Regions from separate parts of the Solibacillus sp. FSL K6-1554 genome, predicted to be linked through region 3. Evidence: a T-box and tRNA genes for the amino acid it is inferred to sense, from the RefSeq annotation. Region 3 holds a T-box; the other regions hold tRNA genes.
What was found. The T-box of region 3 lies ahead of MHB58_RS13290 (valine--tRNA ligase). A T-box ahead of a tRNA ligase gene usually reads a tRNA of that ligase, here a tRNA-Val.
Positions count from the first base shown of each region.

Region 1: it encodes a tRNA-Val, which carries the amino acid that the T-box ahead of MHB58_RS13290 (valine--tRNA ligase) is inferred to sense. The anticodon was not compared.
Region 2: it encodes a tRNA-Val, which carries the amino acid that the T-box ahead of MHB58_RS13290 (valine--tRNA ligase) is inferred to sense. The anticodon was not compared.

Region 1 is NZ_JBBOSS010000001.1:2,966,724-2,969,970, forward strand. It holds gene MHB58_RS14710 (hypothetical protein) at 1-59, opposite strand, end outside; tRNA gene MHB58_RS14715 (tRNA-Glu) at 138-209, opposite strand; tRNA gene MHB58_RS14720 (tRNA-Ser) at 212-302, opposite strand; tRNA gene MHB58_RS14725 (tRNA-Asn) at 316-391, opposite strand; tRNA gene MHB58_RS14730 (tRNA-Ile) at 401-477, opposite strand; tRNA gene MHB58_RS14735 (tRNA-Gly) at 489-562, opposite strand; tRNA gene MHB58_RS14740 (tRNA-Phe) at 566-641, opposite strand; tRNA gene MHB58_RS14745 (tRNA-Asp) at 647-722, opposite strand; tRNA gene MHB58_RS14750 (tRNA-Met) at 726-800, opposite strand; tRNA gene MHB58_RS14755 (tRNA-Ser) at 846-938, opposite strand; tRNA gene MHB58_RS14760 (tRNA-Ile) at 959-1,035, opposite strand; tRNA gene MHB58_RS14765 (tRNA-Met) at 1,043-1,116, opposite strand; tRNA gene MHB58_RS14770 (tRNA-Ala) at 1,143-1,218, opposite strand; tRNA gene MHB58_RS14775 (tRNA-Pro) at 1,227-1,303, opposite strand; tRNA gene MHB58_RS14780 (tRNA-Arg) at 1,312-1,388, opposite strand; tRNA gene MHB58_RS14785 (tRNA-Leu) at 1,408-1,496, opposite strand; tRNA gene MHB58_RS14790 (tRNA-Gly) at 1,503-1,577, opposite strand; tRNA gene MHB58_RS14795 (tRNA-Leu) at 1,623-1,707, opposite strand; tRNA gene MHB58_RS14800 (tRNA-Lys) at 1,724-1,799, opposite strand; tRNA gene MHB58_RS14805 (tRNA-Thr) at 1,806-1,881, opposite strand; tRNA gene MHB58_RS14810 (tRNA-Val) at 1,891-1,966, opposite strand; tRNA gene MHB58_RS14815 (tRNA-Glu) at 3,023-3,094, opposite strand; tRNA gene MHB58_RS14820 (tRNA-Ser) at 3,097-3,187, opposite strand; tRNA gene MHB58_RS14825 (tRNA-Asn) at 3,201-3,247, opposite strand, start outside.
Region 2 is NZ_JBBOSS010000001.1:237,981-241,227, forward strand. It holds rRNA gene MHB58_RS01165 (23S ribosomal RNA) at 1-1,229, shown strand, start outside; rRNA gene rrf (5S ribosomal RNA) at 1,293-1,408, shown strand; tRNA gene MHB58_RS01175 (tRNA-Val) at 1,418-1,493, shown strand; tRNA gene MHB58_RS01180 (tRNA-Thr) at 1,503-1,578, shown strand; tRNA gene MHB58_RS01185 (tRNA-Lys) at 1,585-1,660, shown strand; tRNA gene MHB58_RS01190 (tRNA-Gly) at 1,711-1,785, shown strand; tRNA gene MHB58_RS01195 (tRNA-Leu) at 1,790-1,878, shown strand; tRNA gene MHB58_RS01200 (tRNA-Arg) at 1,906-1,982, shown strand; tRNA gene MHB58_RS01205 (tRNA-Pro) at 2,006-2,082, shown strand; tRNA gene MHB58_RS01210 (tRNA-Ala) at 2,091-2,166, shown strand; tRNA gene MHB58_RS01215 (tRNA-Ser) at 2,186-2,278, shown strand; tRNA gene MHB58_RS01220 (tRNA-Asp) at 2,305-2,380, shown strand; tRNA gene MHB58_RS01225 (tRNA-Phe) at 2,391-2,466, shown strand; tRNA gene MHB58_RS01230 (tRNA-Ile) at 2,473-2,549, shown strand; tRNA gene MHB58_RS01235 (tRNA-Asn) at 2,559-2,634, shown strand; tRNA gene MHB58_RS01240 (tRNA-Glu) at 2,637-2,708, shown strand; gene MHB58_RS01245 (hypothetical protein) at 2,823-3,245, shown strand.
Region 3 is NZ_JBBOSS010000001.1:2,662,603-2,665,849, forward strand. It holds gene MHB58_RS13290 (valine--tRNA ligase) at 1-1,239, opposite strand, end outside; T-box leader at 1,297-1,663, opposite strand; gene MHB58_RS13295 (hypothetical protein) at 1,781-1,972, shown strand; gene MHB58_RS13300 (alanine racemase) at 2,016-2,624, opposite strand; gene hemL (glutamate-1-semialdehyde 2,1-aminomutase) at 2,680-3,247, opposite strand, start outside.

The DNA of each region.
Region 1 (3,247 bases), 300 kb from region 3:
CGTTGTTCAATGCCCGTTTCCTTATAAAATTGATCAAATACTTTTAAACGTTCATTCATAAGCTCTTCTCCCTTTTATACAAAAAAAACGCCAAGTACATTGTAACAGTACTTAGCGTTTTTTTGTCTACCTATGTATGACCCGTACGGGATTCGAACCCGTGTTACCGCCGTGAAAGGGCGGTGTCTTAACCACTTGACCAACGGGCCGATGGCGGAGACAGAGGGATTTGAACCCTCGCGCCGCTTACGCGACCTACACCCTTAGCAGGGGCGCCTCTTCAGCCTCTTGAGTATGTCCCCAAAAATAGAAAAATGGCTCCGAAGGCAGGACTCGAACCTGCGACCTGCCGGTTAACAGCCGGATGCTCTACCAACTGAGCTACTTCGGAATAATACTATGGTGGGCCTAAATGGACTCGAACCATCGACCTCACGCTTATCAGGCGTGCGCTCTAACCAGCTGAGCTATAGGCCCTATTTAAAAACTGGAGCGGGTGATCGGAATCGAACCGACAACATCAGCTTGGAAGGCTGAGGTTTTACCACTAAACTACACCCGCATATGGTGGGTTTGGACGGAATCGAACCGCCGACACTTAGAGCTTCAATCTAATGCTCTACCAACTGAGCTACAAACCCACAAATGGCGGTCCCGACCGGGATCGAACCGGCGATCTCCTGCGTGACAGGCAGGCATGTTAACCGCTACACCACGGGACCATTTGGTTGCGGGGGCAGGACTTGAACCTGCGACCTTCGGGTTATGAGCCCGACGAGCTACCACTGCTCCACCCCGCGATAATATTATGTTTGAACCTGTTTTAAGTACCCAGTTTGTAAAAATGGAGGAGGTAGAGGGATTCGAACCCCCGCGCGGTGTTACCCGCCTGTCGGTTTTCAAGACCGATCCCTTCAGCCAGACTTGGGTATACCTCCGTTATATTTAATACGTTAACTGGTGGACCTTACAGGACTCGAACCTGTGACCGGACGGTTATGAGCCGTCTGCTCTAACCAACTGAGCTAAAGGTCCTTTAAGATGGCGGCAGAGGGAGTCGAACCCACGACCTTTCGGGTATGAACCGAGTGCTCTAGCCAACTGAGCTACACCGCCAGGATCTTTATTTTGGTTACAAATTATGGTGGAGCCTAGCGGGATCGAACCGCTGACCTCCTGCGTGCAAGGCAGGCGCTCTCCCAGCTGAGCTAAGGCCCCATAAATGATGGTCGGAATGACAGGATTCGAACCTACGACCCCTTGGTCCCAAACCAAGTGCTCTACCAAGCTGAGCTACATTCCGAAATAATATGGCGCGCCCGGCAGGAGTCGAACCCACAACCTTCTGATCCGTAGTCAGACGCTCTATCCAATTGAGCTACGGGCGCATACTGTTTATTTAAAAGATGGTGCCGAGGGCCGGAATCGAACCGGCACGGTGATCACTCACCGCAGGATTTTAAGTCCTGTGCGTCTGCCAGTTCCGCCACCCCGGCATTTTTTGGAGCGGAAGACGAGGTTCGAACTCGCGACCCCCACCTTGGCAAGGTGGTGTTCTACCACTGAACTACTTCCGCAAAATGCTTAAGATATTTTTACTCTGACAGTAATATGAAATTAAATGGTGCGGGTGAAGGGAGTCGAACCCCCACGCCTTGCGGCGCTAGATCCTAAGTCTAGTGCGTCTGCCAATTCCGCCACACCCGCTAAGCAGTATATAAACTGGTGAGCCATGAAGGACTCGAACCTTCGACCCTCTGATTAAAAGTCAGATGCTCTACCAACTGAGCTAATGGCTCTCTAAATGGTGCCGGCGAAAGGAGTCGAACCCTCGACCTACTGATTACAAGTCAGTTGCTCTACCAACTGAGCTACACCGGCATTTAGAAATGGTGGAGGATGACGGGCTCGAACCGCCGACCCCCTGCTTGTAAGGCAGGTGCTCTCCCAGCTGAGCTAATCCTCCAATGGGTATTTGCTGATTACACTTTCGTAACCGCATGTCCTATCTCTTAAGGACAAGATTTATATTATCATTACTTTTTTTATAATGCAATACCTTTTTTGAAATTATTTTTAAAAAATATATTATTTTCTATTTTTTCCATGAACCAACTGAGATTGCTCATGAAAACGTTTACTTAGTATAACGAAATTCTAATATGTTTGTCTAATTTTATCAAGGCTTGTTTTTAATATTTATAAATCATTCTGATATAATTATTAATATTACTTATAAATATCAAGTGTTTTAGAATATACGACTACTTATTTATACATTTTATATACTGAAGCTGTCAAGAAAATGTCCGTACTTTTATCATTATTTTTTTTAAGTATTGATATAATGTACATTTTATTTATTTCCACCTATTGGTTTCTCAATATAGTCTTTATCTTTATGTTATTTTCATTATTTTTATTATTCTATAATAATTATTTCCGTGTTTAAATACGCTTAGAATTGCGCTATTTCATTAAATGATTTTGATGCATACCGCAGCCTTATTGGGATTCCACGATTCGGCCGTTAAATCCTTGTTATTTCACCTTTAAATTGCTTTTTACCATGTTCTTTAATGAACCGGGGATTTGATACCTCTATTTGAATTAATGATGGGAAATCCGATTAAAAAGCCCTCTAACATAGTGTCAACTAAACTTCTTGCATGCTCACAATCGACCTTCATTAAATAACCGGAAAATCTCTGCTTTCTTTTTCGCTCCTGCCTACTATCTTGTTCTCCCTTAATCCATGTTTAGTGATCGAGGATGTATGCTTTTTCACGCAGTATCAATAAAACAATATAATCTTAAAGTAGATTCCGTTTGTGGGTTAATTGAATAAAAATATTTCAACACAGTTTTTTTATCTTTATTATAAGACAGCATAATATTGTGTAAGAAATTTCATCCCTTAAATTTAGCAGCATTGTTTATTATCTTAAGAGAGCTTTTACCGCAACAAAAAAACGCCAAGTACATTGTAATAAGTACTTAGCGTTTTTCGTCTTCCTATGTATGACCCGTACGGGATTCGAACCCGTGTTACCGCCGTGAAAGGGCGGTGTCTTAACCACTTGACCAACGGGCCGATGGCGGAGACAGAGGGATTTGAACCCTCGCGCCGCTTACGCGACCTACACCCTTAGCAGGGGCGCCTCTTCAGCCTCTTGAGTATGTCCCCAAAAATAGAAAAATGGCTCCGAAGGCAGGACTCGAACCTGCGACCTGCCGGTTAACAGCC
Region 2 (3,247 bases), 2.4 Mb from region 3:
ACTCTCGTTAAGGAACTCGGCAAAATGACCCCGTAACTTCGGGAGAAGGGGTGCTTCTTTGGGTGCATAGCCTAGAGAAGCCGCAGTGAATAGGCCCAGGCGACTGTTTAGCAAAAACACAGGTCTCTGCAAAACCGTAAGGTGACGTATAGGGGCTGACGCCTGCCCGGTGCTGGAAGGTTAAGAGGAGCGGTTAGCGCAAGCGAAGCTGTGAATTGAAGCCCCAGTAAACGGCGGCCGTAACTATAACGGTCCTAAGGTAGCGAAATTCCTTGTCGGGTAAGTTCCGACCCGCACGAAAGGCGTAACGATCTGGGCACTGTCTCAACGAGAGACTCGGTGAAATTATAGTACCTGTGAAGATGCAGGTTACCCGCGACAGGACGGAAAGACCCCGTGGAGCTTTACTGTAGCCTGATATTGAATTTTGGTACAACTTGTACAGGATAGGTAGGAGCCAGAGATCTCGGAGCGCCAGCTTCGAAGGAGGCGTCGGTGGGATACTACCCTGGTTGTATTGAACTTCTAACCCATGCCCCTTAGCGGGGTAGGAGACAGTGTCAGGCGGACAGTTTGACTGGGGCGGTCGCCTCCTAAAGAGTAACGGAGGCGCCCAAAGGTTCCCTCAGAATGGTTGGAAATCATTCGTAGAGTGTAAAGGCATAAGGGAGCTTGACTGCGAGACCTACAAGTCGAGCAGGGTCGAAAGACGGGCTTAGTGATCCGGTGGTTCCGCATGGAAGGGCCATCGCTCAACGGATAAAAGCTACCCCGGGGATAACAGGCTTATCTCCCCCAAGAGTCCACATCGACGGGGAGGTTTGGCACCTCGATGTCGGCTCATCGCATCCTGGGGCTGTAGTCGGTCCCAAGGGTTGGGCTGTTCGCCCATTAAAGCGGTACGCGAGCTGGGTTCAGAACGTCGTGAGACAGTTCGGTCCCTATCCGTCGTGGGCGTAGGAAATTTGAGAGGAGCTGTCCTTAGTACGAGAGGACCGGGATGGACATACCGCTGGTGTACCAGTTGTCTTGCCAAAGGCATCGCTGGGTAGCTATGTATGGACGGGATAAGTGCTGAAAGCATCTAAGCATGAAGCCCCCCTCAAGATGAGATTTCCCATTACGCAAGTAAGTAAGACCCCTGAAAGACGATCAGGTAGATAGGTTCGAGGTGGAAGTGCGGTGACGCATGCAGCTGACGAATACTAATCGGTCGAGGACTTAACCACATTTTATTGCGCAATTCAATGAAACGTTTATCCAGTTTTGAAAGAATGAAATTCTTTCAATAGTGAAGTGATGATGGCAAAGAGGTCACACCCGTTCCCATACCGAACACGGAAGTTAAGCTCTTTAGCGCCGATGGTAGTTGGGGGCTTCCCCCTGTGAGAGTAGGACGTCGCTTCGCTAGAATATTGGAGGATTAGCTCAGCTGGGAGAGCACCTGCCTTACAAGCAGGGGGTCGGCGGTTCGAGCCCGTCATCCTCCACCATTTCTAAATGCCGGTGTAGCTCAGTTGGTAGAGCAACTGACTTGTAATCAGTAGGTCGAGGGTTCGACTCCTTTCGCCGGCACCATTTAGAGAGCCATTAGCTCAGTTGGTAGAGCATCTGACTTTTAATCAGAGGGTCGAAGGTTCGAGTCCTTCATGGCTCACCAGTTTTATAAAATTATACATACTGTCAGAATAAATAGATCTTAAGCATTTTGCGGAAGTAGTTCAGTGGTAGAACACCACCTTGCCAAGGTGGGGGTCGCGAGTTCGAACCTCGTCTTCCGCTCCAAAATGCCGGGGTGGCGGAACTGGCAGACGCACAGGACTTAAAATCCTGCGGTGAGTGATCACCGTGCCGGTTCGATTCCGGCCCTCGGCACCATTTTATAATTCTTATCTCTAATAATGCGCGCCCGTAGCTCAATTGGATAGAGCGTCTGACTACGGATCAGAAGGTTGTGGGTTCGACTCCTGCCGGGCGCGCCATAATATATTTTTACTGACATATTCGGAATGTAGCTCAGCTTGGTAGAGCACTTGGTTTGGGACCAAGGGGTCGTAGGTTCGAATCCTGTCATTCCGACCATTATTTATGGGGCCTTAGCTCAGCTGGGAGAGCGCCTGCCTTGCACGCAGGAGGTCAGCGGTTCGATCCCGCTAGGCTCCACCATTTATATTTTATTCCCTTTGGAGGTATACCCAAGTCTGGCTGAAGGGATCGGTCTTGAAAACCGACAGGCGGGTAACACCGCGCGGGGGTTCGAATCCCTCTACCTCCTCCATTTTTAATATTTTTACTTTAGATGTTGGTCCCGTGGTGTAGCGGTTAACATGCCTGCCTGTCACGCAGGAGATCGCCGGTTCGATCCCGGTCGGGACCGCCATTTTTTTTATGGGTTTGTAGCTCAGTTGGTAGAGCATTAGATTGAAGCTCTAAGTGTCGGCGGTTCGATTCCGTCCAAACCCACCATACTATGGGCCTATAGCTCAGCTGGTTAGAGCGCACGCCTGATAAGCGTGAGGTCGATGGTTCGAGTCCATTTAGGCCCACCATAGTATTATTCCGAAGTAGCTCAGTTGGTAGAGCATCCGGCTGTTAACCGGCAGGTCGCAGGTTCGAGTCCTGCCTTCGGAGCCATTGGCCCGTTGGTCAAGTGGTTAAGACACCGCCCTTTCACGGCGGTAACACGGGTTCGAATCCCGTACGGGTCATATACACTTGAAAGAAAACACATTGCAGATTTTGCAATGTGTTTTTTGTTATTTTAAAAATGAATTCAACATAGGGAATTATTTGAAATACTGAATGTTAAGGAGTTTGAAGAAATGAGTATGATAGCCTATATAGGCTTTAATTTTCCGATAAAACGAAATGAAGGTGATGTAGAACATGAATATGAAGTTGACTATGTTTGCCCCGATGCAGAACATCTTAACATAGTTAAACAAAAGCATTTTACGACACCCTATATCTTTGAGATTTTACAATTTGCAAATCCTATTTGGGAATTGACGGACTATAATAAGGCTTATTCTCCACATAACTATGAAAAATCTAAAAAAAATTTTCTCGATTTATGTCATTCTCTAAAAGAATTGCTCCCGAAGGGTGATATTTGTGAAATATACATCTGCTGGGATGGAGAAGAAAATGAAGACCTTGAAGTTGAATTGAAGATTAATTTAAATGATTTACAAATTGAAGCCATTGAAATATATGAAAAGTGCTTTATTCGTGTAGAAAACTAAAG
Region 3 (3,247 bases):
CCACCATAATTGACGTGAAATACACCAGTCATGGATATTTTCCATCCAGCGGTTATATGTGTTTTCAAAACGATTTGGTACGAAGTTTACTTTTTCATTTTCATCTGCTTGCATTTTTAATGCTTCTTTAGCTAGTGGAGCCATTTTTACGAACCACTGCTTAGAAAGGTATGGTTCTACAACAGCATTCGTACGCTCTGAGTGGCCTACTTGGTGTACATGTGGCTCGATTTCTATTAATACGCCTGCCTCTTGCAAATCCGCAACAATTTGCTTACGGCATTCGAAACGATCCATACCCGCATATTTACCAGCTAAGTCATTCATTGTACCATCTTCGTTCATTACTAAAATACGTTCTAAGTTATGACGATTACCAACTTCAAAGTCGTTCGGGTCATGTGCCGGTGTCATTTTTACAACACCTGTACCGAATTCCATATCTACATAGTCATCTGCTACAATTGGAATTTCACGACCTACGATAGGTAAAATGACAGTTTTCCCTACTAAGTGTGCATAGCGCTCATCTTCCGGGTGTACAGCTACACCAGAGTCACCTAGCATTGTTTCCGGACGAGTTGTTGCAACGCGTAATTTACCTGAACCATCAGCAAGCGGGTATTCCATATGATAGAATGCGCCTTCTACTTCTTTGTGAATTACTTCGATGTCTGAAAGGGCTGTTTTGGCAGCTGGGTCCCAGTTAATAATACGCTCACCACGGTAAATGTAGCCTTTTTCGTATAATTTAACGAATACTTCTTTTACAGCATCCGATAAACCATCGTCGAGTGTGAAACGCTCTTTTGAATAGTCTAAGCCTAAACCTAATTTCGACCATTGTGCACGGATGTGAGAAGCGTATTCCTCTTTCCATTCCCATGTTTTTTCAAGGAACTTTTCACGGCCAAGATCATAGCGGGTAATACCTTCACCGCGCAATTTTTCTTCTACTTTCGCCTGTGTCGCAATACCCGCATGGTCCATACCCGGTAACCATAGTGCGTCATATCCTTGCATGCGTTTCATACGAATTAAAATATCTTGCAATGTTGTATCCCAAGCGTGGCCAAGGTGCAGCTTACCTGTTACGTTTGGCGGTGGGATAACGATAGAGTATGGTTCCTTATCGCTTGTTGGATCTGCTTCGAAAAATTTGCCTTTTAACCACCATTCATAGCGGCCGGCTTCAGTTTGCTGCGGATCGTATTTTGTTGGCATTGTAATTTCCGTCATGATGAATCTCTCCTTTGTCACCTTATTATTGGACATAAAAAAACTCCCTTCGTCTTAAAAAAGGACGAGGGAGTTAATTCGCGGTACCACCTTTATTTCCGAGCGGCTTAATTCAATCGTTCGCATTCTTCGTCTCCACTCGGCAATCCTCACGAACTATTTGTTCATTGTCGTTGCTTCGCTTCGTCGTTCCTTGACTGGCAAATGCATCTTTTCAGCATTTCCCCGTCATGCGCTCGCATAATTTCCCTTAAGCTTTTCGGCACTTCATTCGATAACGGTGTTTAACCGGATCCTAGCTACTGTTGGTTCACTAAGTCAGCTCCTAGGCTACCTTCTGCATGGTTGATGGAGAAACTTTTCAGCTACCGTTTCCTCTCTTGCCATCGATCTCATACGTACTCTTCCTAATCTTCGCTTCAATTATATAGTTGCACTTTATTTTAAGCTGTTTTTAATGAAATATCAAGCACGAATGGCGAATATACTTTAACACGTTATCCGTTCTCTTCACATATACTATGCAAAAGGAGTCTGGACATTGCGAAAAAACTACAATCCATATTTATTGCCTCCATGGCTGAGAAAATTCCGTTTCTTTATGCGCCATTGTATTTTGCCGATTACGATTTTTCAGGCGATCCGAACGGTCTTGCTTCCGACAACGGGTGATATATTATTGCTGGCCCTTCTAATTTTATTTACTTACTTATTGCTCACAGATTTCATTTAACAAAAAAATGTTCCGTAAGCTTCAATTCTTACGGAACATTTATTTATTTTTTTATTTGTATTTGTACACGGCTATACGCATCGGCCAACTGTTCCAGGAAGTCAAGCTCATGTGGAACGGTTTGGGCCAGCTGCGTTGATTCTACCTCTACTTCTGCTTCTACTTCTTTTTCCGCTTGAAGTCGGGGTTGTACTTCTTCTACAGGCTTTTGCTCCAAAACGATTTCTTCAACTGGTGCGGGCTTCTCAACTCCAGCTATTGCTTGTACTTTCTTTTCCACATCACAATGGACAGCCCAGCTGCATGAGCAGTAGCCATTATTTGGTTCTACTTTTATGTCATTTATGCGAAGTGAGACAGATTCAATATCATCGTTTGGAAAATCTACTGAAAAAGGCAGGGCATATTCGAAATAACCATGATCTTTTTCAATATCCATATGCTCGATATAGATACCTTCCTCCGTTTCATCCTCGCGTGCTACATGATCAAATTGAATATTTCCTTTTACTACATAAATTCCTCTTACTACGACGGAATCTTCATTAATTTCTTCATGCCATTTCGGTTCTACTACTATTTTAGAATTCTCTTGAACATTTCCTAATTGCTTTGGAAATGTAAATGTCTCTTTCATTTCCCACTGTTGCATAAAAAATCCCCTCCCTACGCTTACATTATGCATAGAAAGGGAATTTATGATTTAATTATCGTGCTAATTTTCCAAAGACATTATGGAATGCCTGAACTGTTTTTGCGATTTGTTCTTCCGTATGCGCTGTTGAAATAAATAGTCCTTCAAATTGTGAAGGCGGCAAGAAAATTCCTTCTTCAGCCATCAGTTTAAAGTATTCAGCAAATAGCTCTAAATCCGAACTTTTTGCCGAATCAAAATCAATTACATCTTCGTTTGTAAAGAAGAAACCAATCATCGACCCTGCGCGATTCACTGTATGTGGAATATTGTATTTCGTCGCTGCTGCACGGAAACCTTCTTCCAACTGGTCTCCTAGCTTGCGGAAGTATTCATAAGAGTCTTTGTTTAAGCGGCTTAATGTTTCATAGCCGGCTGTCATAGCAAGTGGATTACCTGATAATGTGCCTGCTTGATAAATCGGGCCTGCCGGAGCGATTTTTTCCATAATTTCACGCTTTCCGCCAAATGCACCAACCGGTAAACCTCCGCCGATTACTTTCCCTAAACAAGTAAGGTCAGGTGTAATTCCGTAATATTCCTGGGCACAGCCATAGTCTACACGGAAGCCTGTCATTACT